4 regions of the Pantoea sp. App145 genome follow, and region 2 is predicted to be linked to each of the others. Evidence: predicted binding sites of a transcription regulator. Region 2 holds the regulator's gene; each other region holds the start of a gene.
The links. The regulator sigma-54, encoded in region 2, starts transcription at its own class of promoters, with help from an activator protein. The targets are predictions, from matches to a motif close to GTTGGCACANNTTTCGCTNT.
Positions count from the first base shown of each region.

Region 1 (7,271 bases), 370 kb from region 2:
ATACCGTCATACCTGCGGCCTGCATCCACTCACCGACGCGCTGATTAGCACGCATTTGTTCCGGCGAGAGGTAGACCCGCATCAGGCCATCTTCAGTTTCACTGATCTCAGCCAGCGCATCGCAGCGTGCCATGACGCGTGCGGCGGCTGACTGCGCCTCGCTGGCAGTCATCAGGCTTTCACTCATGCGTGGCTCCCGTAATGATCCCAGGCCGCCTGTAGCGCCGCCCCCTGTGTGGAACGGAAGCCCAGATGATTCAGCACCGCTTCCAGCGCCGTCAGGGTTTGCATCACGCAATCTTTGCGCGCGTTGTAGCCCATAGTCCCGATGCGCCAAACCTTGCCGTGCAGCGGGCCAAACGAGGTACCAATCTCAATACCGAAATCCTCCAGCACCCGCTTACGTACCTGATCGCCGTTCACGCCCTGCGGGATCACCACACCCAGCACGTTATTCATCTTATGTTGCAGGTCACCAAAGGTTTCCAGCCCCATGCCCTGAATACCTTTCAGCAGCGCATCGCCATGCAGCTTATGACGGGCGATACCGTTATCCAGCCCTTCCTGCATGATCAGACGCGCGCACTCACGCGCACCAAACAACGCCGTGGTGGCTTCGGTATGGTGGTTCAGACGCTCCGGGCCCCAGTAATCCATGATCATGCCGAGATCGAAGTAATTGGAGTAGATCATCTCGTCCTCGCCGTCCTGATGATCGGCGGTACGGATCCCCTCTTCCACACATTTACGTTTGCGGATCACCGCTTCCATCTGCGGGCTAAGGGTAATGGGTGACGTACCCGACGGACCGCCGAGGCATTTCTGCATCCCCGCCGAAACCGCATCCAGCCCCCAGGCATCGGTTTCCAGCGCGTTACCACCGAGAGAGGCAGTGGCATCGGTGTAGAACAACACGCCATATTTCTGGCAAATGGCACCCAGCTCAGCCAGCGGTTGCAGCATGGTGGTGGAGGTATCACCCTGCACAGTCAGCAGCAGGCGCGGCTTGATACGCTTGATGGCATCTTCGATCTGATCCGGCGTAAACACCTCGCCCCACGGCACCTCAATGGTGTGCACTTCCGCACGGCAGCGGCGGGCAATTTCACACAGCAGATGACCAAAACGACCGAATACCGGCACCAGCACTTTGTCGCCCGGACGGATCGCCGACAGCAGAATCGCTTCGATCCCGGCGCGTGAGGTGCCGTCGATCAACATGGTCCAGCGGTTTTCGGTACGGAATACGCCGCGATACAGCGCCATCACCTCATTCATATAATTCGTCATCGCCGGGTCGTATTGACCAATCAGCTGTGTAGACATGGCGCGCAGTACGCGCGGATCAGCGTTGATCGGCCCCGGCCCCATCAGCAGGCGTTGCGGTGGATTGATTTGCGGAAACTGCGCGATGTCCATGATGAATTCCTTGTTATTGGCTTAGAGACGAACCGTCGAGATAAATTGTTTCAGTTCCGCTGTTTGCGGATTGGCGAACAGCGTTTTGCTGTCACCCTGTTCCCAGACGCGTCCCTGATGCATAAAGACCACACGATCGCCCACGTCGCGGGCGAAGTTCATTTCATGTGTCACGAGAATCAGCGTCATACCCTCAGCCGCCAGTTGCTCCAGCACCTTCAGCACTTCGCCTACCAGCTCAGGGTCAAGCGCCGAGGTGATCTCGTCACAAAGTAATACTTTGGGCTGCATCGCCAGCGCACGGGCAATCGCCACGCGCTGCTGCTGACCGCCCGAAAGATTGGCCGGGTAATAGTCGAGGCGCTCACCGAGGCCAACTTTTTCCAGCATCTGTTTTGCCAGTTCCCGGCACTCCGCCTCGCTCTTTTTCAGCACGCGACGCGGTGCCAGCATGACATTTTCCAGCGCCGTCATATGCGGGAACAGGTTGAAGCTCTGAAACACCATGCCGACCGAACGGCTGATGTCACGCGCCTGGGATTCCCGGTCGGTAATGGTCATGCCGCCAAGTTTGATGCTGCCTTCCTGATAGCCTTCCAGCCCGTTCATACAGCGCAGCAAGGTACTTTTACCCGATCCGCTGCGGCCGATGATGGAGATCACCTCGCCCATTTCGATATCGAGATCGACCCCTTTCAACACATGGTTGTCGCCGTAGTACTTCTGTACCTGATTAATGGTGATGAGCGGCATTGAATTTTTTCTCCAGGTACTGGCTGTAGCGAGACAGCGGATAACACATCAGGAAGTAACCCAACGCCACCAGGCCAAATACCTTAAACGGCTGATAAGTCACATTGGTCAAAATGGTGCCGGCCTTGGTCAGCTCGACAAAACCGATGATGGACGCCAGCGCCGTGCCTTTAATCACCTGTACGGCAAAGCCGACGGTCGGCGCGATAGCAATGCGGATCGCCTGCGGAGCAATCACGCGGTACAACGTCTGGCCGAAAGTCAGGCCGAGGCAGCGCGATGCTTCCCACTGGCCTTTCGGTAACGCACGGATGCTACCGTGCCAGATATCCACCAGAAACGCGCTGGTGTAGAGCGTCAACGCCAGTGAGGCGGCGGTCCAGGGGGCAACGTCGATGCCGAACAACCCGACGCCAAAGAACGCCAGAAACAGCTGCATCAGCAGTGGCGTGCCCTGAAACAATTCGGTGTAACCACGGATCAACCGCATCAGCCACGGTTTACGTAGCAGGCGCAAAAACAGCAGCGGCAGGGTCACCAGCGTGCCACCAAAGAAGGCCACCAGCGACAGCAAAATCGTCCAGCGCGCCGCCAGCAGCAGGTTGCGCAGGATGTCCCAGTCGGTAAAGGTCGTCATGATGGCAGTGCTCCAAACCATTTACGTCCCACTGCCAGCAGCAGCTGACGCATGGCAATCGACAACGCCAGGTAAATCAACGTGGTCACCAGATAGACTTCAAAACTCAAAAAGGTTCGCGACTGAATCAGGTTGGCGGCGAAGGTCAGCTCCTCATAGGAGACCTGCGACACCACTGACGATCCCAGCATCACGATGATGCACTGGCTGACCAGTGCCGGGTAAATGCGTTGCAAGGACGGCGGCAACACCACGCGCAGAAACGTCTGGCTGCGGGTCAGGCCAAGTACACGTCCGGCCTCCCACTGCCCTTTCGGCGTCACCTGAATACCGGCACGGATGATCTCGGTACTGTAGGCACCGAGGTTAATCAGCATCGCCAGCAGCGCTGCTTCGCCCGCCGTCAGTTTCAGACCAAGATTGGGCAAACCAAAGACGATAAAAAACAGCTGCACTACAAACGGGGTGTTGCGAATCAGCTCGACATAAACGCCCCAGATACGGCTCAGCCAGCTGGGTTTGCCGCTGCGCAGTGCCGCACCAAGGATACCGAGCGACACGCCACCTACGGTCGCCAGTACCGTCAGCTGGATGGTGACCCACAGCCCCGCCAGCAGCTCCGGCCAATGCGGCCAGAGCGCAGCAAAGTTAAGTTGCCCAATCATTGGCTGTCCTTCTTATGCGCCGAGGTTGGCCGGCAGTGGCGCTTTCAGCCACTCTTCGGACAACTTGTTCAGGGTGCCGTCTTTAATGCCCTGCTCGATCAACGCATTCACTTTATCTTTCAGCGCAGGCTCGTCCTTTTTCAGGCCGATAAAGCACGGGGAATCTTTCAGCATGAACTGCGCGACCGGAGCCTTGGCCGGGTTTTGACGCGCAATCGCCGCCACGACCAGGTTGCCGGTGGCGATAAACTGCACCTGACCAGACAGATAAGCCGACAGCGTGGTGTTGTTATCTTCGTAACGTTTCACCTCGGCGTCTTTCGGTGCGATGCCGGTCAGTACCATATCCTCGACTGCACCACGGGTAACGCCGATGGATTTACCGCTCAGGGCCGCTGCATCTTTGATTTCTTCGCCTTTCGGACCAAACACCCCCAGGAAGAACGGCGCGTAAGCACGGCTAAAGTCGATCACTTTTTCACGTTCGGCATTTTTCCCCATGCTGGAGATCACCAGATCGACCTTATCGGTTTGCAGATACGGTACGCGGTTAGCACTGGAGACAGGCACCAGCTGCAACTTCAGTTTCATCTCTTTGGCGAGATACTTCGCCATGTCGATGTCATAGCCCTGCGGCTGTAAATCGGTGCCGACGGAACCAAACGGCGGGAAGTCCTGCGGTACGGCAATGCGGATAACACCGCGTTTCTGGATGTCCTGCAGCTGATCGGCCATCGCGCTACCGACCTGCGCCATCATTAACGCAGCGCCTGCCACTGCCATTAAAACTTTTTTCATTATGCACCCCGGTGAGTTTACGTGAAACAAAAGATTCTTGATGAATCGTTCTGCAACTAATGTGCCAACCGAAACAAAAAGAACACTTCCACGAAAAATCAGGGTTGCAGCTTTATCAGGGTGAAAAAAACCAGCGCAGCGCCGGGACATTAAAGCGATCAAAAAAGGTGCAAAGCACCAAAACGGTGCCCTTTAACGGTGTTCCAGCTCATCCAGATGCTGGTAGAGGTCGGCGATTTGATGAATACGCTGTCGACCTTGCGACAACATTTCATGCAACAGGGCATTAGCCAGCAGATTCACCAGACTCATGGCGGAGGCATAGCTGTCGAAGGCGGAGACGCTGTCGAGCGGTGCACACAGCTGCCAGCGTGCCAGGGTGAGCACGCCCTGCGCCTGCGGTTCACACAGCGCCAGCACCGGGATATTACTTTGTTGTAGCTGCTGCATCAGCGGGCGGAGGATGCGGGGCCGACGGCGAAACGCCATCACCACCACCACATCTTCCGGGGTGATATCCACCAGCTCCTCACCCAGCGTCTGGCCGGGTTGCGGCAGCACATGGACCTGAGGACGCGCCTGCATCAGCTGCTGACGCAGATGCAGCGCTACCGGATAGGCATTACGCATGCCGACGATAAACAGCCGTTTCGCCTGCGCCAGCGCCTGAATTACCTCGCCAAACTGCTGCGGATCAATGCTGTTGACCCACTGCGTCAGGTTCGCCATCTCCTGCTTGTAATGACGCGACAGCAGCGTATTGCCCTGCACTGCATCGCGGTTGTCCGTAAGGGGCATACCGCTCTGGCGCAGCGTGCGCAGCTCATCACGCATGTCTTTGTATTTTTCGTAGCCAAGGCGCTTGAACAGGCGGCTCACCGTCGCTTTTGACACACCACTCAGCCGCGCCAGTTCCGCGCTGTTATAGCTGATCAGGTCGTCAAAATGATCAAAGACAAAATCGGCAATGCGCTGCTCCTGCGGCGACAGTTGCGGATAGTGGCTACGGAGGCGTTCATCTAACTGTTTCATCATTCGTCCTGTAACTTTCGTTTCATCACAAGCTAGCATAAATCGATCCACAATGGTTTTCCTGCCAAAACTGGAACAGCTCTTGCTATAACTTCCCCACGTACCCGAAAAATGAGTTCACTATGATACAGAGCAATATGGCGCCATTAGGCATGGCCGTAACCCCGCACCATCTCGCCAGCGAAAGCGCCTTAGCGGTGCTGCGCGAAGGTGGCAACGCCATTGAAGCCATGGTCGCGGCTGCCGCTACTATCGCCGTGGTCTACCCGCATATGAACGGGCTGGGCGGTGACGGCTTCTGGCTGATTGTGCCGCCGGGTGGCGATCCCATCGCTATCGATGCCAGCGGTGCTGCCGGTTCACTGGCGCACTTCGATTTTTATCACGGCGCAACAAAAATTCCACATCGCGGACCGAAAGCGGCGCTCACCGTGGCAGGCACCGTCAGCGGCTGGCAGGAAGCCCTGGCTTATTCAGCCGAGCTGGGAGCCACAGCATTGCCGCTGCCACGCCTGCTGCGTGACGCTATCCGCTATGCGGCTGACGGCATTCCCGTCACAGACTCGCAGGCCGCCGCAACCGCCGCTAAACGCCATGAATTGCAGGATCAGCCGGGGTTTGCTGCCACCTTTTTGCCCGATGGCGAAGTGCCTGCGGCAGGTAGCCGTTTCACCCAACCGGCGCTGGCCAATACCCTCAGCCTGCTGTGCGAGCAGGGATTAGACAGTTTTTATCGCGGTGAACTGGCGCATCATCTGGCACGGGAAATGTCGGCACTCGGCATGCCGGTCACCCTCGAAGATCTGCAACGCCAGCAGGCACGCCGCTGCACGCCGTTGCATCTGGCGCACAGCGAAGGCGATATCTGGAACATGACGCCACCCACCCAGGGGCTGGTGTCGCTGGCGATTCTGGGCATTACCGACCAGCTCAATATGGCGGATGCCGATGAAACGCAGACCGTGCATCGCATCGTTGAAGCCACCAAGAAAGCCTTTGCCCTGCGCGATCAACATATTACCGATCCGCGCCATATCGACATTGATGTGCAAAGCCTGCTGGATGCCGATCATCTTGCTGGCCTGGCCGCGCAGATTGATGATGCCAGCGCTGCCCCGTGGGGCACCGGCAAAGGCCCGGGTGATACCGTGTGGATGGGGGTGATGGACAGCAGCGGGCTGGCGGTTTCCTTTATCCAGAGTATTTATCACGAATTCGGTAGCGGCGTGGTTCTGCCGGGTACCGGTATCACCTGGCAAAACCGTGGCGCAGCCTTCAGTTTGCAGCCCGGCCACCTGCTGGCGCTGGCTCCCGGTAAACAACCGTTCCACACCCTTAACCCGGCGGCGGCACGCCTGAAAGATGGCCGCACCATGGTGTATGGCTCGATGGGCGGCGACGGCCAGCCACAGACCCAGGCGGCGATTTTTACCCGCCATGTTATCCAGGGATTGCCGTTGCAACAGGCGGTGAGCTCGCCGCGCTGGCTGCTGGGCCGCACCTGGGGCCAATCCTCTGACTCCCTCAAGCTGGAAGCGCGTGTGGCACCGGAAACGGTACAGCAGCTACGTGCACTGGGCCATGAAGTGGAGCTGTTACCTGATTTTAGCGAGGTGGTCGGCCATGCTGGTGCCATCGTTCGCCATAACAACGGCATGCTGGAAGGCGCGTTTGATCCGCGCAGCAACGGCAGCGCCGCTGGTTTCTAAGGAGAATACTGATGAGTGCACAACCGGACTGGGCCGCCTATATCGCCCAGATGGAACAGATTCTGGCGCTGGAGCTGGATGAGGCGCGCCGCGCCGAACTTTTGACCCAATTTAACCGCATTGCCGCGATGGCTGAACCGCTGATGGCTTATCCGCTCGACGATCGTCTGGAAGTGGCGGGAGTGTATAAGCTATGAAACTTTCGGCCCTCTCAATCAGCGCGCTGCAACAGGCACTGAGCAACGGCGAGATTAGTGC
Region 1 is NZ_CP133290.1:1,892,712-1,899,982, forward strand. It holds gene hpxK (allantoate amidohydrolase) at 1-187, opposite strand, end outside; gene RCF31_RS08730 (pyridoxal-phosphate-dependent aminotransferase family protein) at 184-1,419, opposite strand; gene RCF31_RS08735 (amino acid ABC transporter ATP-binding protein) at 1,441-2,172, opposite strand; gene RCF31_RS08740 (amino acid ABC transporter permease) at 2,153-2,809, opposite strand; gene RCF31_RS08745 (amino acid ABC transporter permease) at 2,806-3,474, opposite strand; gene RCF31_RS08750 (transporter substrate-binding domain-containing protein) at 3,487-4,272, opposite strand; gene hpxU (MurR/RpiR family transcriptional regulator HpxU) at 4,465-5,304, opposite strand; gene RCF31_RS08760 (gamma-glutamyltransferase family protein) at 5,427-7,013, shown strand; gene hpxX (oxalurate catabolism protein HpxX) at 7,025-7,210, shown strand; gene RCF31_RS08770 (AtzE family amidohydrolase) at 7,207-7,271, shown strand, end outside.
Region 1: the regulator sigma-54 is predicted to act here: its motif matches at 5,374-5,393, upstream of RCF31_RS08760 (gamma-glutamyltransferase family protein).

Region 2 (7,271 bases):
GTGCGCTGGCCTATAAGCTGATTTCGGATAAAGTTACCTACTTTGATGCCGATCAACTGAGCTGGTTCGAAAATCCGGTGATGACCACCTATGACGTGAACAAAATTCCAACCTGGTCTGTTCGCTCGGATAAGGCAAAGCTCACCAAAGATCGTATGCTTTATCTATACGGCCACGTTGAAGTAAACACCCTGACGCAGGATTCCGAGTTACAGCGCATCAAAACGGATAATGCGGTAGTCAATCTGGTTACCCAGGATGTCACTTCAGACGATCAGGTCACCCTTTATGGCCGCAGTTTTAACTCTACTGGCATGAAGATGCGCGGCAACTTACGGACAAAAAATGCCGAGTTGATTGAAAAGGTCAAATCCTCCTATGAAATCCAAAATGAACAAAAACAGCCTTAAGTTACTGCTGGTCAGCGCCCTGTTAGCCACCAGTCTGCCCGCTCTGGCATTAACAGGAGACTCGGACAAACCCGTCAATATCGTTTCAGAAAACCAGGCGCTGGATTTGCAGGGTAATGTCGCCACCTTCACCGGCAATGTGATCGTGACCCAGGGATCGATCAAAATCACCGCTGACAAAGTGGTGGTGACCCGTCCGGGCGGCGATAGCAAAAAAACCATCGTTGATGCCTGGGGCAACCCCGCGACTTTCTATCAAATGCAGGATAACGGCAAGCCGGTACAAGGCCATGCTGCCAAGCTGCACTACGAACTGGCCAATGACTTTGTTGAGCTGACCGGCAACGCTTACATTGAGCAGCTGGATAGCAATATCAAAGGTGATCGCATCACCTATCTGGTGAAAGAACAGAAAATGCAGGCCTTCAGTCAGGGCCAGAGCAAACGCGTGACCACCGTACTGGTGCCGTCGCAGTTGCAGGACAAAAACGGTTCATCCCAGAGCCAAAAGAAGAGTAACTAATTTCTATGGCCACACTGATCGCTGAAAACCTGGCGAAAGCCTATAAAGGCCGCCGCGTGGTAGAAGACGTTAGCCTGCAGGTGAAATCCGGCGAAATCGTCGGCCTGCTGGGTCCCAACGGGGCCGGTAAAACCACCACCTTCTACATGGTGGTAGGTATTGTGCCGCGTGATGCCGGTCGCATCGTCATTGATGATGAAGACATCAGTATCCTGCCACTGCATGCGCGTGCGCGCCGTGGCATTGGTTATCTGCCGCAGGAAGCATCGATTTTCCGTCGCCTGAGCGTTTACGACAACCTGATGGCGGTATTGCAGGTTCGTGATGATCTTAGCGAAGAACAGCGCCAGGACCGTGCCAATGAGTTAATGGAAGAGTTCCACATTGAGCACCTGCGTGACAGCATGGGTCAGGCGCTTTCCGGTGGTGAACGCCGCCGTGTGGAGATTGCCCGTGCACTGGCCGCCAACCCTAAATTCATCCTGCTGGATGAACCATTTGCGGGTGTCGACCCCATTTCCGTCATTGATATCAAGAAGATCATTGAGCATCTGCGCGATAGCGGGCTGGGCGTGTTGATCACCGACCACAACGTGCGCGAAACCCTTGCCGTTTGTGAACGCGCTTACATCGTCAGCCAGGGGCATTTGATTGCCCACGGCACCCCCGATGAAATACTTGCAGATGAGCAGGTTAAGCGTGTTTATTTGGGCGAAGAGTTCAGACTCTGATAAGGTGTCGTAACCTCCGACGTTTGCTTAGGAAATTCAATCCGGATTATGAAGCAAGGTTTGCAACTCAGGCTCAGCCAACAGCTGGCGATGACACCCCAGCTGCAGCAGGCAATCCGCTTGCTGCAACTCTCTACGCTTGAACTCCAGCAGGAATTACAACTGGCGCTGGAAAGCAATCCATTGCTTGAACAATCAGATCTTCATGAAGAAGTAGACACACGCGAATATCAGGAGAGCGAAGCGCTCGACACCCGAGAGGCACTCGAACAAAAGGATATGCCGGAAGAGTTACCGCTCGACGCCACCTGGGATGAGATCTACACCGCCGGTACGCCTTCAGGCACCGGGACCGATTATCAGGATGATGAATTGCCGGTGTACCAAGGGGAGACGACGCAGTCATTGCAGGACTACCTGATGTGGCAGGTCGAGCTGACGCCCTTCACTGATACTGACCGTGCCATTGCGACCTCGATTGTGGATGCGATTGACGATACCGGCTACCTCACCGTGACGTTGCAGGATATCTGCGACAGCATTGGCGATGAGGAGCTGACGCTGGACGAAGTGGAAGCGGTACTGAAACGCGTGCAGCGTTTTGACCCGGTCGGTGTCGGTGCACGTGATTTACGTGATTGTCTGCTGGTCCAGCTTTCACAATATGCCAGTGATATACCGATGGTGGCCGAAGCGCGCCTCATCGTCAGTGAACATCTCGACCTGCTGGCCAATCATGATTTCCGCAGTCTGATGCGGGTGACGCGTCTGAAAGAAGATGTGTTGAAAGATGCCATGCTGCTGATTCAGTCGCTCGATCCGCGTCCGGGCCAGTCGGTGAATACCAGCGAACCAGAATATGTCATTCCTGATGTGCTGGTACGCAAAATCGGCACGCGCTGGACGGTCGAACTGAATGCTGACAGCGTGCCACGTCTGAAAATCAACCAGCATTATGCCGCGATGGGCGGAGCTGCGCGTAACGACAGCGATAGCCAGTTCATCCGCAGTAACTTACAGGAAGCCCGATGGCTGATTAAGAGCCTGGAGAGCCGCAACGACACACTGCTGAAAGTAACACGTTGTATTGTCGAGCAGCAGCAGGCGTTCTTTGAGCAGGGCGAGGAGTATATGCGCCCCATGGTGCTGGCGGATATCGCCTCAGCCGTGGATATGCATGAATCCACGATTTCGCGCGTCACCACGCAGAAGTATTTACATAGCCCGCGTGGCATCTTTGAACTGAAGTATTTTTTCTCCAGCCATGTGAACACCGAAGGCGGTGGCGAAGCTTCTTCCACGGCAATACGTGCGCTGGTAAAAAAATTGATCTCTGCGGAAAACCCCGCAAAACCCTTGAGCGACAGCAAACTGACCTCCATGTTATCTGAACAGGGCATCATGGTGGCCCGCCGTACGGTTGCTAAGTATCGCGAGTCTTTGTCCATCCCGCCCTCGAATCAGCGTAAACAGCTGGTTTGAATGTATTGAGAAGGAAGACCTATGCAGATAAACCTTACCGGACTGAATGTAGAGATTACCGAACCGCTGCGCGAATTTGTAAATAGCAAATTTGCCAAACTGGAACACTATTTTGATCGTATCAATCAGGTCTATATTGTTCTGAAAGTGGAGAAGGTAACGCAGATTGCTGATGCAACCTTGCATGTTAACGGCGGGGAGTTGCACGCGACATCGGAAGCGGAAGATATGTACGCGGCCATTGACGGATTGATCGACAAGCTTTCCCGTCAGTTGACTAAACATAAAGACAAACTGAAAAAACACTAACCTTCACGCTTGCAGAGTGCTGACCGGTTCGGCACTCAGAGCACAGAATGGGGCGGGCTGACCGCCCCGTTTTGTCATCTGCGCAAGCGCCAACAGGAGAACCTGCATTTTCCCCGCTAACGGGTTAAAGTGGGTGATCCTCGCGGCTATGTGAACTCGCAAGTGAAACGATGATGAACAACGATCTGACACTGGAATTGAGCTCGGTCCTCACGCTGGACTGCACCCGCAGCGGCGTACACTGCCAGAGTAAAAAACGTGCGCTGGAAATAATCAGCGAGCTGGCAGCTAAGCAGCTCAATCTGCCTCACCAGACGCTTTTCGAAGCAATCCTCACCCGTGAACGCATGGGCAGTACCGGTATTGGCAATGGCATTGCTATTCCGCATGGCAAGCTGGAGGAAGACACCCTGCGCGCCGTAGGTGTGTTTATCAGCCTCGATCAGCCGATCGCCTTTGACGCGGTCGACAATCAGCCAGTAGACCTGCTGTTTGCGCTGCTGGTGCCGGCGGACCAGTGTAAAACCCATCTGCATACGCTATCGCTGGTGGCAAAACGCCTGGCAGATAAAACCGTCTGTCGCCGTCTGCGCGCAGCGCAGAGCGATGAAGAACTCTATGCCATTATCACAGAAGCGCAGGACGACCATCCTTAAGCGACAGACACTTTTACCGGCCAGGGTGCCGGTTTAAAACGGGAGAAATGTGATGGTGCTGATGATCGTTAGCGGTCGGTCAGGCTCAGGAAAATCAGTCGCGTTGCGTGCGCTTGAGGACATGGGATTTTACTGTGTCGATAATCTGCCAGTGGTGCTGCTGCCCGAACTGGCAAATACGTTAACCGAACGCAATATCTCAGCCGCCGTCAGTATTGACGTGCGGAACATGCCCGAATCGCCGGAGATTTTTGAAACTGCCCTCAATAATCTGCCGGAGTCCTTTGCGCCGCAGCTTTTGTTTCTCGATGCCGATCGCAACACGCTGATTCGTCGCTACAGCGATACCCGCCGCCTGCATCCGCTTTCCAGTAAAAACCTGTCACTGGAGAGCGCCATTGATGAGGAAAGCGATCTGCTGGAGCCGCTGCGCTCACGCGCCGATCTGATTATCGACACCTCAGAGATGTCGGTGCATGAGTTAGCCGAGATGCTGCGGACCCGTCTGCTGGGTAAACGCGAACGTGAACTGACCATGGTGTTTGAATCCTTTGGCTTCAAACATGGTATTCCAATCGATGCCGATTATGTCTTTGATGTGCGTTTTCTGCCTAACCCGCACTGGGATCCGAAACTGCGTCCGATGACCGGCCTCGATCGTCCGGTGGCAGCATTTCTCGATCGACATACCGAAGTACATAACTTTATCTACCAGACGCGCAGTTACCTTGAGCTGTGGCTGCCGATGCTGGAAACCAATAATCGCAGTTACCTCACTGTCGCCATTGGCTGTACCGGGGGTAAACACCGTTCGGTGTACATTGCCGAACAGCTGGCCGATTACTTCCGCTCACGTGGAAAAAATGTGCAGTCCCGTCATCGCACCCTGGAAAAACGCAAATCATGACCGTGAAGCAGACCGTTGAGATTCGTAACAAGCTGGGGATGCATGCCCGCCCGGCCATGAAACTGTTTGAGCTGGTGCAGAGTTTCGACGCTGAAGTACTACTACGCAATGAAGCCGGAACGGAAGCCGAAGCCAGCAGCGTAATCGCACTGCTGATGCTGGATTCCGCTAAAGGGGGCCATATTGAGATCGAAGCCAGCGGACCGGAAGAGACTCAGGCACTGGCTGCGGTGATCGAATTGTTTGAAGCGGGTTTCGACGAAGATTAATTGCCTCAGTGCAACTTGTAGCGATTCAGAAAACCTTCCCCACCCAGCTGGCGCATCTGCCGCATGATCCATTGCTGGCGTTGACGAATATAGCCTGAAGGCGCGTCGGCGCGGAAACGGATCGGATTCGGCAGGACTGCCGCCAGCAGAGCCGCTTCCGACATCGTCAGACGGCTGGCGGGTTTGTGGAAATAACGTTGTGACGCCTCCTCCACACCGAATACCCCATTGCCCAATTCCGCGATATTCAGATAGACCGTCAGAATCCGGCGCTTGGTCCATACGGTTTCAATACCCACCGTCAGCCCGGCTTCCAGACCTTTTCGCACCCAACTGCGCCCATCCCACAGGAACAGATTTTTTGCGGTCTGCTGTGAAAGCGTCGACGCACCTCGCATGCGTTCATCCCCTTCGTTATCGAGCACCGACTGGATCGCTTGCACATCAAATCCCCAGTGGACCGGGAATTTTTGATCTTCAGAAGCAATCACCGCCAGCGCCATCCACGGAGAGATCTGATCCATACTGACCCAATCGGAATGCGCCACGTAATCAAAATTGCCGCTCAGCCAGGCCCCGACCTGTCGTTGCACCATCACCGCGGAGAAAGGTACCGGCAAAAAAGAAAACAACAAAATTGCCGCCAGCCAAATACCCAACCAGGCGAGCAGGAATTTTGCCATTATCACTTTAATACGTTGCCGAAGTTTCCCTTTATTCTTACTCATCAAATTTACTCTTACCTGTTCCCTGTATTAATCAATCACTCCGGTCACGATAACACTCAGCGACACCCGGGTGCTAAAAATTACTCAGTGACCAGTTGATTTATCAAACAAAGTCATTACCTGCGCAACCATCGTTCCTTTAATAGAGCCAAATACATCAATCACTTCCGCTATTAAGGAATCGGTTCCATGTTCAAACTCTCATCGGAAGAGTTCGTTATGGACAATTAACCGAATGTGATATGAGTCACGCCAAATGATTCACTGTACTTAACATTAAGCCTTCTCAGCGTTTGAGCATGTTCATTGATTAACGAAAGCATGATGAAAAAAATGTGTAATTTCGCAGCAGATACTCTGTGACTTCCGCCATTTGTGGTAAAGCATTTTATATGACATTTGGTTTACATACAGGGTTAAAACCATAAACCGGAACTTTCTGTCGACGGTTTCCAAAACGTTTTGGATAACCTGGGCACTCTTCCCATATTCGCACCATTTTTCAGTCAGTTAACCTGAAAAAAAACAAAAATTTTGCCACCAGCTGGCTTTCGCTGCGCTTGTCGGGTTTTTCTGCCGCTTCAGCACGTTATGATCGCAGCAAAAATAGAACATTTGGTCAAAAATAACACAATGAGGCAAAGAAATTGATTCCTTGCTTGACTGTGTCATCAAATTAATGTTTTCTGTATTTAAACGCTGCTCAACATCACACAATTTAATGAATCTTGTCACAACTGATGACGAATTTGCTAAGGTGTTTTGGAAGCGTTAACCAATACCACGCTGTTGCTCAGGATAGACCTCAAATAATAGCAACAGCGACAATTTCCCTGGTGTTGGCGCAGTATTCGCGCACCCCAGTTTCGACTGGGGTCATTTTTTTCTAGGGTTTGTTACTTTCCCGCGCGGCTACCCACTCACGTAATACGTTCACGTCGTGTCGCCATTCCTGTTTTAACTCATCAATCCATTCCTGAACATTATCCCACCATGCAGGTAACTCCGGTGACTGAATTTGTTTCGCCAGCTTTTGCAGATGCAACAGACCAACAGAACCCGCTGCGCCTTTGATTTTGTGCCCTTCTTCCGCAATGCCTTTCTGGTCACGCGCCATCATGTTGGAATCCAGCACATCAAGATAACCCGGCATCATCTTTTCAAACATCGTCAGACTCTGGGTGATCAATCCTGGCCCCACCAGCTCGATATATTGCTCCAGCATCGGCACATCGAGCAGCGCACGGGTTTTCTCC
Region 2 is NZ_CP133290.1:2,267,554-2,274,824, forward strand. It holds gene lptC (LPS export ABC transporter periplasmic protein LptC) at 1-410, shown strand, start outside; gene lptA (lipopolysaccharide ABC transporter substrate-binding protein LptA) at 379-933, shown strand; gene lptB (LPS export ABC transporter ATP-binding protein) at 939-1,664, shown strand; gene rpoN (RNA polymerase factor sigma-54) at 1,713-3,146, shown strand; gene hpf (ribosome hibernation promoting factor) at 3,168-3,455, shown strand; gene ptsN (PTS IIA-like nitrogen regulatory protein PtsN) at 3,629-4,111, shown strand; gene rapZ (RNase adapter RapZ) at 4,164-5,018, shown strand; gene npr (PTS phosphocarrier protein NPr) at 5,015-5,287, shown strand; gene mtgA (monofunctional biosynthetic peptidoglycan transglycosylase) at 5,293-6,015, opposite strand; gene arcB (aerobic respiration two-component sensor histidine kinase ArcB) at 6,902-7,271, opposite strand, start outside.

Region 3 (7,271 bases), 970 kb from region 2:
TGGCTACCTGCAACAACCTCAGAAACAATATATTCACAAGACAGTGACGATGTTCCATTGCCATTTGCAGACGTGTTGGCTAACGTAGGTGATGAGGTTACACCTGTTGACGTCGTCGCTGAACGTGCCGGCCAACCTGTGCCAGTTATCTCAGCCCAGTTGCTGGAGCTGGAGTTAGCAGGATGGATCGCAGCTGTACCCGGCGGCTATGTCCGATTGAGGAGGGCATGCCATGTTCGACGTACTTATGTACTTGTTTGAGACCTATATCCACAACGAAGCCGAAATGCGCGTTGATCAGGATAAATTGACCGATGATTTAACGGATGCCGGTTTTCATCGTGAAGATATCTACAATGCGTTGAATTGGCTTGAGAGACTGGCGGATTACCAGGAAGGTTTAGTTGCGCCAGTGTTGCTGGCGAACGATCCGTTCTCAATGCGAATCTACACGGAGGAAGAGAGCCTGCGTCTGGATGCCGAATGTCGTGGTTTTATTCTGTTCCTGGAACAAATCCAGGTGCTGAATATGGAAACTCGCGAAATGGTTATCGAACGTGTGATGGCCCTTGATACCCTCGAATTCGATCTGGAAGATCTCAAATGGGTGGTGCTGATGGTGTTGTTTAACATCCCAGGATGCGAAAATGCTTATCAGCAAATGGAAGAACTGTTATTCGACGTCAATGAAGGTATGCTGCATTAATTTGCGCTTGATGCATCGGGTTATATGAGTAAATCAGCACTATTTACCGTGCGTAAACATGATCCCTGCCCCGCTTGCGGGGCAGATTTAGTGATACGTGCCGGCAAACATGGTCCATTTCTTGGCTGTGCCAACTTTCCTGCCTGCGAGTATATCCGCCCGCTGAAAAACCAGGGCGATGGCCATATCGTTAAAGTCCTGGAAGGCCATGCCTGTCCGCAATGCGGCGCTGATAAAGTGCTTCGTCAGGGACGCTTTGGCATGTTTGTTGGCTGCAGCCACTATCCAGAATGTGATTATACTGAAACGATTGATAAGCCTGACGAGACGGCTATCGCCTGTCCACAGTGCCAAAGCGGGAAGCTGGTTCAGCGCCGTTCGCGCTATGGTAAGACATTCCACTCCTGCGATCGTTATCCGGACTGCCAGTTTGCGCTGAATGCGACTCCTGTTGAGGGTGTCTGCCCGCACTGCCAGTTCCCTTTATTAATTGAAAAGAAAACCGCGCAGGGCAAGAAACGTTTCTGCGCCAGTAAGCGCTGCGGTAAACCCGTTGTGCAGGACAATGAATTACCATGACGCAAAATCACTCTTCAGCGGAAAATCTGGATTTCTGTATTCAACAGTTGCAGCAACATGCGGTGATCGCCTATCCCACAGAGGCGGTTTTTGGTCTGGGATGTGACCCGGACAGCGAAAGTGCTGTAATGTCATTACTGGCGCTGAAACAGCGGCCAGTCGAAAAAGGGTTGATCCTGATTGCGGCCGATTATGCTCAGCTGGAACCCTACGTTGCCGATCAGGAGCTTTCCGTGGTGCAGCGTGAACGTATGTTTGCCTGCTGGCCGGGGCCGGTCACGTTTGTCGTACCGGCATCACCGCATACGCCACGGTGGCTGACTGGACGTTTTGACTCACTGGCGATTCGCGTTAGCGACCATCCTGATGTGCAGGCGCTGTGTCAGCGCTTCGGTAAACCGCTGGTTTCAACCAGTGCCAATCTTTCAGGCGAGACACCATGTCGCACCGTTGCCGAAGTCGCTCAGCAATTTGGTGCTGAGTTTCCGGTATTAGCGGGTGAAACGGGCGGGCGTCTTAATCCTTCTGAAATCCGCGACGTTATCAGCGGCGAACTTATCCGTCAGGGCTAATTTATGGAGAACTTTGCCGTTTTTGGTAACCCGATTGAACATAGTAAGTCACCTTTTATCCATCGTTTATTCGCAGAGCAAACGGGAATTGAACACCACTATGGTCGCGTATGCGCACCACTGGATGGTTTTCCGCAGGCGATCAGCGAGTTCTTTTCGGCGGGTGGGAAAGGGGCCAATGTGACGTTGCCCTTCAAAGAGCAGGCGTGGGAGTTTGCTGATGAACTCAGCGAGCGTGCTGCGCTCTCTGGGGCGGTCAATACGTTAAAGAAGGATGCGCAGGGGCAGATCCTGGGCGACAACACGGATGGCATCGGCTTACTGAGCGATCTTGAGCGGCTTAAAATGATCCGCCCCGGCGATCGGGTATTGCTGGTGGGGGCAGGGGGAGCCGCACGCGGCGTGATTTTGCCACTGCTCTCATTAGGGTGTGCTCTGACAGTGACGAATCGTACGGTTGAAAAGGCGGAGCTGCTTGCGGATATTTTCCAGCATAGTGGGGCCATTCATGCCTGCAGTTTTACTTCTCTGGCCGGCCAGTCGTTTGATCTGATAATCAATGCCACTTCCAGCGGTGTGAAAGGCGATGTGCCGCCACTGCCCATTTCATTGATTTCTCAACATACGCGCTGTTATGACATGTTTTACCAGCCGGGTCTGACGCCATTTTTGTTTTGGTGCCAGCAACAGGGGGCGCAACAACTCGCCGATGGATTGGGTATGCTGGTGGGGCAGGCAGCGCATGCCTTTCAGTTATGGCATGGTGTGATGCCTGAGATCACGCCCGTCATTGCGCAATTAAAGCAGGCGATGCAGCCGTGAATCAGGCGATTCAGTTTCCTGATCGGGAAGATTGGGATCAAAACCGGCAAGCGGTGTGTTTTCCGGCGATGGTGAATGGCATGGGGCTGATGTGCGCGATCTCTCTTCAGGCATTGCATGACAGATTCGGTGAGGGGGAAGCGATGGCGCTGTTTAGCGCTCATCGCTGGGATCTGGAAGAGGAGGCCGAGCAACTTATCCGTAATGATGAAGTTGATCATCAGGGCTGGGTCTGGCTTTCCTGAGCGAGATAATCATTTTTCCAGCCAACATAGTTGTTTGCTGAGTAACGAAGGCCCTCTATCTCGGTTTCATTAAGCGGGCGAATTTGTTTCACCGGGCTGCCTAAATACAGGTAGCCACTTTCCAGACGCTTGCCGGGGGGGACGAGGCTACCTGCACCAATCATCACATCCTCTTCTACTATTACGCCATCCAGCAGAATCGATCCCATGCCAACCAGGACGCGATCGCCAATGGTGCAGCCATGCAGCATAGCTTTGTGGCCCACCGTAACATCTTCGCCAATCACCAGAGGGTAACCCGCCGGATTGCTGGCTGACTTATGCGTCACATGGAGGACGCAGCCATCCTGGATATTGGTTCGTGCGCCAATCATCACCTGATTCACGTCACCGCGAATAGCAACCAGTGGCCAGATACTGACATCGTCTCCTAATACAACATCGCCAACCACAACACTGCTTTTATCGATCATGACGCGATCACCAGTTTGCGGGTAGCTGCTTTTATAGGGACGTAAGGCTGTGGACATGATCTTTCTCCTTTTACTCATTTATGCCTAGCCTGAGCGCGATCGGTGCGTCAGACAAGCTAATTATTGAGCGGATCGTTCGTGATCCCAGCAGAAAGGATGAAAACTCACCAGTTGAATCAAAAGATCGAAAAAAGGGGTTGTGCAAAAAAATCGGATCCCTATAATGCGCCTCCACTGACACGGCAAAGCGGCAACGCAGACGGGTCAGCAAGGGACGAAGTGATTCATCCCGCCGGAGAAAATCGCTGAAAAAAGTGATTGACTCTGAAGGAGGAAAGCGTAATATACGCCACCTCGCGACAGACGGTTAACCCGCTGCCCGCACTGCTCTTTAACAATTTATCAGACAATCTGTGTGGGCACTCGCAGGATTGATATCAAAAGTCCACGGACTTAAAAAATATCAAGTCTCAAGAGTGAACACGTAATTCATTACGAAGTTTAATTCTTTGAGCATCAAACTTTAAATTGAAGAGTTTGATCATGGCTCAGATTGAACGCTGGCGGCAGGCCTAACACATGCAAGTCGAACGGTAGCACAGGGGAGCTTGCTCCCCGGGTGACGAGTGGCGGACGGGTGAGTAATGTCTGGGGATCTGCCCGATGGAGGGGGATAACTACTGGAAACGGTAGCTAATACCGCATAACGTCGCAAGACCAAAGTGGGGGACCTTCGGGCCTCACACCATCGGATGAACCCAGATGGGATTAGCTAGTAGGTGGGGTAACGGCTCACCTAGGCGACGATCCCTAGCTGGTCTGAGAGGATGACCAGCCACACTGGAACTGAGACACGGTCCAGACTCCTACGGGAGGCAGCAGTGGGGAATATTGCACAATGGGCGCAAGCCTGATGCAGCCATGCCGCGTGTATGAAGAAGGCCTTCGGGTTGTAAAGTACTTTCAGCGGGGAGGAAGGGTGTGAAGTGAATAGCTTCATGCATTGACGTTACCCGCAGAAGAAGCACCGGCTAACTCCGTGCCAGCAGCCGCGGTAATACGGAGGGTGCAAGCGTTAATCGGAATTACTGGGCGTAAAGCGCACGCAGGCGGTCTGTCAAGTCGGATGTGAAATCCCCGGGCTTAACCTGGGAACTGCATTCGAAACTGGCAGGCTTGAGTCTCGTAGAGGGGGGTAGAATTCCAGGTGTAGCGGTGAAATGCGTAGAGATCTGGAGGAATACCGGTGGCGAAGGCGGCCCCCTGGACGAAGACTGACGCTCAGGTGCGAAAGCGTGGGGAGCAAACAGGATTAGATACCCTGGTAGTCCACGCCGTAAACGATGTCGACTTGGAGGTTGTGCCCTTGAGGCGTGGCTTCCGGAGCTAACGCGTTAAGTCGACCGCCTGGGGAGTACGGCCGCAAGGTTAAAACTCAAATGAATTGACGGGGGCCCGCACAAGCGGTGGAGCATGTGGTTTAATTCGATGCAACGCGAAGAACCTTACCTGGCCTTGACATCCACGGAATTTGGCAGAGATGCCTTAGTGCCTTCGGGAACCGTGAGACAGGTGCTGCATGGCTGTCGTCAGCTCGTGTTGTGAAATGTTGGGTTAAGTCCCGCAACGAGCGCAACCCTTATCCTTTGTTGCCAGCGATTCGGTCGGGAACTCAAAGGAGACTGCCGGTGATAAACCGGAGGAAGGTGGGGATGACGTCAAGTCATCATGGCCCTTACGGCCAGGGCTACACACGTGCTACAATGGCGCATACAAAGAGAAGCGACCTCGCGAGAGCAAGCGGACCTCATAAAGTGCGTCGTAGTCCGGATTGGAGTCTGCAACTCGACTCCATGAAGTCGGAATCGCTAGTAATCGTAGATCAGAATGCTACGGTGAATACGTTCCCGGGCCTTGTACACACCGCCCGTCACACCATGGGAGTGGGTTGCAAAAGAAGTAGGTAGCTTAACCTTCGGGAGGGCGCTTACCACTTTGTGATTCATGACTGGGGTGAAGTCGTAACAAGGTAACCGTAGGGGAACCTGCGGTTGGATCACCTCCTTACCTGAAGATACTTTCCCGCGAAGTGCTCACACAGATTGTCTGATAAAAGTCATGAGCAAGCCGTCTTGACGACGACACCCCTGTGTCCCCTTCGTCTAGAGGCCCAGGACACCGCCCTTTCACGGCGGTAACAGGGGTTCGAATCCCCTAGGGGACGCCACTTGCTGGTAATGAGTGAAAGGCGTTACCCAAGATACTTCAGAGTATGCTGATTCAGCATGCTGCGAAGTATTTGCTCTTTAACAATCCGGAACAAGCTGAAAATTTGAAACGACGCGTTGTTTCATTTCTCCGTAATAAGAAATGAAAGCGGCGCGTTCGAGTCTCTCAAAAGCTTACGATTCATAAGCGTTGCAAAACGCCTGTGGGTTGTGAGGTTAAGCGACTAAGCGTACACGGTGGATGCCCTGGCAGTCAGAGGCGATGAAGGACGTGCTAATCTGCGAAAAGCGCCGGCAAGGTGATATGAACCGCAACAGCCGGCGATGTCCGAATGGGGAAACCCAGTGCACTTGTGCACTATCGTTAACTGAATACATAGGTTAACGAGGCGAACCGGGGGAACTGAAACATCTAAGTACCCCGAGGAAAAGAAATCAACCGAGATTCCCCCAGTAGCGGCGAGCGAACGGGGAACAGCCCAGGACCTGAATCAGTTTGTGTGTTAGTGGAAGCGTCTGGAAAGTCGCGCGATACAGGGTGACAGCCCCGTACACGAAAATGCACGGACTGTGAGTCCGACGAGTAGGGCGGGACACGTGGTATCCTGTCTGAATATGGGGGGACCATCCTCCAAGGCTAAATACTCCTGACTGACCGATAGTGAACCAGTACCGTGAGGGAAAGGCGAAAAGAACCCCGGCGAGGGGAGTGAAACAGAACCTGAAACCGTGTACGTACAAGCAGTGGGAGCATCCTTTTGGGTGTGACTGCGTACCTTTTGTATAATGGGTCAGCGACTTATATTCTGTAGCAAGGTTAACCGTATAGGGGAGCCGAAGGGAAACCGAGTCTTAATTGGGCGTTAAGTTGCAGGGTATAGACCCGAAACCCGGTGATCTAGCCATGGGCAGGTTGAAGGTTGGGTAACACTAACTGGAGGACCGAACCGACTAATGTTGAAAAATTAGCGGATGACCTGTGGCTGGGGGTGAAAGGCCAATCAAACCGGGAGATAGCTGGTTCTCCCCGAAAGCTATTTAGGTAGCGCCTCGTGAACTCATCTCCGGGGGTAGAGCACTGTTTCGGCTAGGGGGCCATCCCGGCTTACCAACCCGATGCAAACTGCGAATACCGGAGAATGTTATCACGGGAGACACACGGCGGGTGCTAACGTCCGTCGTGAAGAGGGAAACAACCCAGACCGCCAGCTAAGGTCCCAAAGTCATGGTTAAGTGGGAAACGATGTGGGAAGGCACAGACAGCCAGGATGTTGGCTTAGAAGCAGCCATCATTTAAAGAAAGCGTAATAGCTCACTGGTCGAGTCGGCCTGCGCGGAAGATGTAACGGGGCTAAACCATGCACCGAAGCTGCGGCAGCGACACTATGTGTTGTTGGGTAGGGGAGCGTTCTGTAAGCCGCTGAAGGTGGACTGTGAGGTCTGCTGGAGGTATCAGAAGTGCGAATGCTGACATAAGTAACGATAAAGCGGGTGAAAAGCCCGCTCGCCGGAAGACCAAGGGTTCCTGTCCAACGTTAATCGGGGCAGGGTGAGTCGACCCCTAAGGCGAGGCTGAAAAGCGTAGTCGATGGGAAACAGGTTAATATTCCTGTACTTGGTGTTACTGCGAAGGGGGGACGGAGAAG
Region 3 is NZ_CP133290.1:3,238,854-3,246,124, forward strand. It holds gene dprA (DNA-protecting protein DprA) at 1-261, shown strand, start outside; gene smg (DUF494 family protein Smg) at 233-706, shown strand; gene RCF31_RS14900 (topoisomerase DNA-binding C4 zinc finger domain-containing protein) at 731-1,285, shown strand; gene tsaC (L-threonylcarbamoyladenylate synthase type 1 TsaC) at 1,282-1,857, shown strand; gene aroE (shikimate dehydrogenase) at 1,861-2,679, shown strand; gene RCF31_RS14915 (DUF1488 domain-containing protein) at 2,676-2,924, shown strand; gene RCF31_RS14920 (gamma carbonic anhydrase family protein) at 2,900-3,454, opposite strand; rRNA gene RCF31_RS14925 (16S ribosomal RNA) at 3,923-5,464, shown strand; tRNA gene RCF31_RS14930 (tRNA-Glu) at 5,549-5,624, shown strand; rRNA gene RCF31_RS14935 (23S ribosomal RNA) at 5,840-7,271, shown strand, end outside.
Region 3: the regulator sigma-54 is predicted to act here: its motif matches at 3,732-3,751, upstream of RCF31_RS14920 (gamma carbonic anhydrase family protein).

Region 4 (7,271 bases), 620 kb from region 2:
ATCAGTTTATCGGTATGGACCACTTTGCGCGTCCGGACGACGAGCTGGCGGTGGCCCAGCGAGCGGGCGAGTTGCACCGCAATTTTCAGGGCTATACCACCCAGGGTGACACGGATTTGCTGGGGCTTGGTGTGTCGGCGATTAGCATGATCGGTGACAGCTACGCACAGAATCATAAAGATCTCAACACCTGGTATAGCAGCGTTGAGACACGGGGTAATGCGTTGTGGCGTGGTCTGACCTTGAGTGAAGATGATTGCCTGCGTCGCGATGTGATCAAGGCGCTGATTTGCAATTTCGCACTCGACTATGCCGCTGTTGAGGCTCAGTGGCCAATCGTGTTTAAGCGCTATTTCGCCGAAGACCTGGGGTTACTGGCACCGCTGGTGGCTGATGGTTTGCTGGAGCAGCATGAGGGGGGCTTACAGGTTACCGGTATAGGCCGCCTGCTGATCCGCAATATTTGCATGTGCTTTGATGTGTATCTGCGGCAGAAGGCGCGTCAGCAGCAATTTTCACGCGTGATATAAAATAACAAAGGGAGCAAATGCTCCCTTTTTCACACTTTTATTCCATTCCCAGTTCTTTCAGTTTGCGTGTCAGGGTATTACGTCCCCATCCCAGCAAACGTGCCGCTTCCTGTTTATGGCCTTGTGTATGACGCAATGCGGTGGTGAGCAGGGTTCGCTCCATTTCCGGCTGTGCTTCAGATAGCAGGTTTTGATGACCGGAACGCAGTGCGCGGTCTGCCCATTGTGCCAGCAGCGTGGCCCAGCTATCCGGCAGCGATTGCACCGGACTTTCGGGGGCGCTGGATTCAAACAGCTCTGCGGGCAGATCCTGGATCAACACTTCCTGACCTGCTGCCATCACCGTCAACCAGCGACAGGTGTTTTCCAGCTGACGCACGTTGCCTGACCAGTGCAGACGCGTCAGCGCTGCTTCGGTTTCAGGATGCAGGATCTTCGCTTCCACACCCAGTTCACGCGCAGCCACTTGCAGGAAGTAGCGTGCCAGGCGCGGAATGTCTTCACGACGCTCACGCAGTGGCGGCAGATGTACACGAATCACGTTCAGACGATGGAACAGGTCTTCACGGAATTTGCCTTCCTGTACCCGCATTTCCAGGTTCTGGTGGGTTGCCGCAATGATACGGACGTCCACTTTCACCGGCGCGTAGCCACCAACCCGGTAGAACTGACCATCGGCTAACACGCGCAGCAGACGAGTCTGCACATCAAGTGGCATATCGCCAATCTCGTCAAGGAACAACGTGCCACCATCGGCCTGCTCAAAACGTCCCTGACGGATCTGATTGGCCCCGGTAAATGCGCCTTTCTCATGGCCAAACAACTCTGACTCAATCAGGTCTTTCGGAATAGCCGCCATGTTTAACGCGATAAAGGGGGCTTTAGCGCGCGGGCTGTGGCGATGCAGGGCATGTGCCACCAGTTCTTTACCGGTACCCGACTCACCATTAATCAGCACACTGATGGAGGAACGTGACAGGCGGCCAATAATGCGGAATACGTCCTGCATGGCCGGGGCCTCACCGATAATATCGGTGGTTGGGCCGCTCACCGGCTGATTGCGCGGCTGCTGTTGTTCCTGATAATGGCTGATGGCGCGCTCTACCAGCGCAACCGCTTCATCAATATCGAATGGCTTCGGCAGGTAATCAAATGCACCCTGCTGGTAAGCGCTGACGGCGGCATCCAGGTCCGAATGCGCCGTCATAATGATGACCGGCAACATCGGGTGACGCTGTTTAATTTGTTTCAGCAGCGCCAGCCCATCCATGCCCGGCATGCGAATATCTGACAGTAAAACATCTGGGGTTTTGGTCGAGAGCGCTTCCAGCACTTCGTTGCCGCTGTCAAAAGTTGCACAGCTCAAACCGGCTCCAGTGAGCGCACGTTCAAGCACCCAGCGGATGGAGCTATCGTCATCGACGATCCAGACTATCCCTCGTTGCATAGAAACCTCACTGGCGAATAGGCAGGTAAACCGAGAATTCGGTGTGACCAGGCCAACTGTTAAATTCTATTTTTCCTGAATGCTGATCGATCAGACTGCGCGCAATCGACAGACCTAAACCGGTGCCGCCTTCACGCCCACTCACCATCGGATAGAACAGCGTATCCTGCAGTTGAGCCGGAATGCCTGGGCCGTCATCTTCAATATCGATGCGTGCCACCAGGCGATATCGTACCCCGTGCAGCGTTAACTGGAACGCGGTGCGGGTGCGGATAATAATCGTGCCGCCTTCTTCACCCAACGCCTGAAGCGCGTTGCGTACTACATTCAGCAGAACCTGTTCAATTTGATCCGGGTCGTGTGGCAGCTCCGGCAGGCTGGGGTCGTAATCACGCACCAGCGAGACATTATCCGGCAACTCCATCGAGACCAGATTGACCACGCGCTCAGCCACCTGATGAATACTTTGGGTGACATGTAAACCGGGTTGCTGCGGGCCAAGCAAACGATCGACCAGATTTCTCAGGCGATCGGCCTGCTCAATAATGACTTTGGTATATTCATTCAGCGAAGGGTCGGGCAGGGCGCGCGATAATAACTGTGCAGCACCACGTAAACCCCCCAGCGGGTTTTTAATTTCATGAGCCAGACCGCGTACCAAATCGCGGGCGGCGACCTGCTGAGCATGCTGAATTTGTTCCTGGCTGAGACGGCGCTGATTATCCATCGGCGCCATTTCCAGCAAAATTAAGCCATCGGGCAGACGTTGCGCCGTGAGCGACATAATATGCGCGCGGCCATCTACCACTAAGGTCACTTCGCTGTCGGTAAAGCCCTGGCCAGCCTCAAGACTCTCGCGCATCACCTCAATATTCAGCGAAAAATAGCCGGTTAATTCAGGTAACGGCGTGCCGAATAATTTCCGTGAACTTTGCGCCAGTAATTGCTGTGCTGCCGGGTTGGCGTAATGAATTACCAGTTCATTATCGACCAGCAAAATACTGTTTATCAGGGAATTGAGAATCTGCCCCGCATCGGGCAGCGTGCCAGTTGCCATACAGCGTTCCTCTGCACTAATTCAGTGCATTATAGCCTTTGGTGGTAAAACCCGTCATTTGAACGATGAATTCGTGGAGAAAAAAGCCCATCCGAAGATGGGCTGAAAGTTTCCACGGCAACAAAAAATCTTCTGCGTCTTTCGTGCCGCAGCCGCGTTGGCTGCCCTCACTCACCCGGGTCACTGAGCTATCTCAGCTCCCCGGGATTCTTTCAGTTGCCGCCTTGCTGCAACACGAAATCCGCCGAATATTCCATAGGATTAAACGCTGTAGTACAGCTCAAACTCTACCGGGTGCGGAGTCATGCGAACGCGGTCATTTTCAGACTTACGCAGTTCGATGTACGCGTCGATAGCGTCGTCAGTGAACACGCCACCACGGGTCAGGAACTCGCGGTCTTCGTTCAGGCAGTTCAGCGCTTCTTCCAGTGAACCAGCCACTTTTGGAATCTCAGCTTCTTCTTCCGGCGGCAGGTCATACAGGTTTTTGTCCATCGCATCACCAGGGTGGATCTTGTTGATGATGCCGTCGAGGCCAGCCATCAGCAGTGCGGTGAATGCCAGGTACGGGTTAGCAGCCGGGTCCGGGAAGCGCGCTTCGATACGACGAGCTTTCGGGCTGGCAACAACCGGGATACGGATTGAAGCAGAACGGTTACGGGCAGAGTAAGCCAGCATTACCGGCGCTTCGTAGCCTGGGACCAGACGCTTATAAGAGTTGGTGGTCGGGTTAGCCAGGGCGTTGATGGCTTTAGCGTGCTTGATGATACCGCCGATGTAGAACAGAGCAGTTTCAGACAGGCCGCCGTATTTGTCGCCAGAGAACAGGTTCACGCCGCCTTTAGACAGGGACATGTGGCAGTGCATACCTGAACCGTTGTCACCAAACATTGGCTTCGGCATGAAGGTTGCGGTTTTGCCGTAAGCGTGAGCAACGTTGTGAACAACGTATTTGTAGATCTGAATTTCGTCAGCTTTTTTGGTCATGGTGTTGAAGCGGGTAGCCACTTCGTTCTGACCAGCAGTTGCTACTTCGTGGTGATGTGCTTCAACCACCAGACCCATCTGCTCCATGGTCAGACACATGGCAGAACGGATGTCCTGAGCTGAGTCAACCGGAGGAACCGGGAAGTAACCACCTTTGATACCCGGACGGTGACCTTTGTTACCGCCTTCGTATTCTTTACCGGTGTTCCATGCTGCTTCGATATCGTCGATAGCAACGTGTGAACCAGAAGTAGAAGAACCGAAACGGATGTCATCGAACAGGAAGAATTCCGGCTCAGGTCCAAACAGAACGGTATCAGCGATGCCAGAAGAGCGCAGGAAATCTTCAGCGCGCTTAGCAATTGAACGCGGGTCGCGATCGTAGCCCTGCATGGTGCCTGGCTCAAGGATGTCACAACGGATGATCAGCGTCGGGTCTTCGAAGAACGGATCCAGAACGGCAGTGGTTGCGTCCGGCATCAGCACCATGTCTGATTCGTTAATGCCTTTCCAGCCACCGATGGAGGAGCCATCGAACATTTTGCCTTCTTCGAAGAAGTCAGCGTTAACCTGGTGAGCAGGGATAGTAACGTGCTGTTCTTTACCTTTGGTATCGGTAAAACGCAGGTCAACAAACTTAACTTCGTGCTCGTTCATCATCGAGAGAACGTGTTCAGCGGACATACTCAACTCTCCTGGAAATTGTCATTGTCGTCGTGGTGAGAGAACTTCGTTGCCTGGAATGTGCCATGGCTTCTGACATCTCCTAACCAAAGATCTCGGCAAGCTCTTCAACCGTTGTGCAACTGTCGTTTTCGCTTGAAAATACTAAAGCGAATTCTGTGCCAACTTTTTTATTACAGGTAAAATCGTGCTGTGGTGCGCCCTTTAGTGAGTCGGTGGCTGCACCAGGATGGATTTGGTGCACCTAAATGGTGCTTTGCTGGCGAATTTAAGCACCATAATGGTGCAAAATGCCATCGCAGTGCAGATTAATGCACCGCAATTGGTGCTAAAAACCAGCACTTCAAGAAACTTTAGGCGAAATCTGTGATCATGTTCAGTCTTCCGCTTAATCCGTGTACAATACCGCGTTATTTCTATAATGCCTGAGGCAAAGCTGTGACCGAAAATTTGCGTAACATCGCCATCATCGCGCACGTCGACCATGGTAAGACCACCCTGGTTGATAAACTGCTGCAACAGTCCGGTACTTTCGACGCCCGTACCGAAGCGACTGAGCGTGTGATGGACTCCAACGATTTGGAGAAAGAGCGTGGAATTACCATCCTCGCAAAAAACACCGCCATCAAATGGAATGATTACCGTATCAACATCGTTGATACCCCGGGACACGCCGACTTCGGTGGTGAAGTTGAGCGCGTAATGTCCATGGTGGACTCGGTGCTGCTGGTTGTTGATGCGATGGATGGCCCGATGCCGCAAACTCGCTTCGTAACCAAAAAAGCATTCGCCCACGGCCTGAAGCCGATTGTTGTTATTAACAAAATCGACCGTCCTGGCGCACGTCCGGATTGGGTGGTGGATCAGGTATTTGACCTGTTCGTTAACCTTGATGCGACTGACGAACAGCTGGACTTCCCGATCATTTATGCTTCAGCGCTGAATGGTATCGCGGGTCTGGACCACAACGACATGGCTGACGACATGACCCCGCTGTATCAGGCGATCGTTGACCGTGTTTCTCCGCCGCAGGTTGAAGTTGAAGCGCCGCTGCAGATGCAGATCTCTCAGCTGGACTACAACAACTACCTGGGTGTTATCGGTATCGGCCGCATCAAACGCGGTAAAGTGAAGCCGAACCAGCAGGTTACGATCATCGATAGCGAAGGCAAAACCCGCAACGGTAAAGTCGGTAAAGTGCTGGGCCACCTCGGTCTGGAACGTATCGAAAGCGACCTTGCTGAAGCTGGCGATATCATCGCGATCACCGGTCTGGGTGAGCTGAACATTTCTGACACCATTTGTGATCCGCAGAATGTTGAAGCGCTGCCTGCTCTGAGCGTGGATGAGCCGACTGTGACCATGTTCTTTAACGTAAACACCTCACCGTTCTGCGGTAAAGAAGGTAAATACGTGACTTCGCGCCAGATTCTGGAGCGTCTGAACAAAGAGCTGGTACACAACGTGGCACTGCGTGTTGAAGAAACTGCTGATGCTGATGCATTCCGCGTTTCTGGTCGTGGTGAGCTGCACCTGTCAGTTCTGATCGAAAACATGCGTCGTGAAGGTTACGAACTGGCGGTATCCCGTCCGAAAGTTATCTTCCGTGAGCACGAAGGCCGTAAGCAGGAGCCGTTCGAGAACGTGACCCTGGACATCGAAGAAACCCACCAGGGTTCTGTGATGATGGCGATGGGTGAGCGTAAAGGCGACATGAAAAACATGGACCCGGATGGTAAAGGCCGTGTGCGTCTTGACTACGTGATCCCAAGCCGTGGTCTGATCGGCTTCCGTAACGAATTCATGACCATGACTTCAGGTACCGGTCTGCTGTACTCCACCTTCAGCCACTACGACGACGTTCGTCCGGGTGAAGTAGGCCAGCGCCAGAACGGCGTACTGATCTCCAATGGTCAGGGTAAAGCGGTAGCCTTCGCCCTGTTCGGTCTGCAGGATCGCGGTAAGCTGTTCCTGGGTCACGGTGCGGAAGTTTATGAAGGTCAGATCATCGGTATTCACAGCCGTTCTAATGACCTGACTGTAAACTGCCTGACCGGTAAAAAACTGACCAACATGCGTGCGTCAGGTACTGATGAAGCAACCACTCTGGTTCCGCCGGTCAAGATGACGCTGGAGCAGGCTATCGAGTTCATCGATGACGACGAACTGGTAGAAGTGACGCCGGTGTCAGTACGTATTCGTAAACGTCACCTGACCGAGAACGACCGTAAGCGTGCGTCTCGCGGCAGCAAAGACTAAGCGAAACGAACAGAAGAAGCCCCGCAACGCGGGGCTTTTTTTTGCCTGGATATCGGGCAATTGTCTGATAACGCGTGAGGCCATTTCTTAATATAAGCCGCACCCGGCCTGCAAAGTGGAAGGGTGCGCCCGCTTCCAGATCGCGGATTTCACCGCCGTCCCGCCTGTTCAGTCCCCCTATTTGCCGCTAGAGTGAATGATCCAGGGAATATAAGGAGGCGTCATGCTCTACATCTTTGATTTAGGCAATGTGATTGTTGATATTGATTTCAACCGTGTGCTCGGTGTCTGGAGTGACCTGGGACGC
Region 4 is NZ_CP133290.1:2,888,193-2,895,463, forward strand. It holds gene hemN (oxygen-independent coproporphyrinogen III oxidase) at 1-530, shown strand, start outside; gene glnG (nitrogen regulation protein NR(I)) at 568-1,977, opposite strand; gene glnL (nitrogen regulation protein NR(II)) at 1,985-3,034, opposite strand; gene glnA (glutamate--ammonia ligase) at 3,296-4,705, opposite strand; gene typA (ribosome-dependent GTPase TypA) at 5,144-6,964, shown strand; gene yihX (glucose-1-phosphatase) at 7,188-7,271, shown strand, end outside.
Region 4: the regulator sigma-54 is predicted to act here: its motif matches at 4,852-4,871, upstream of glnA (glutamate--ammonia ligase).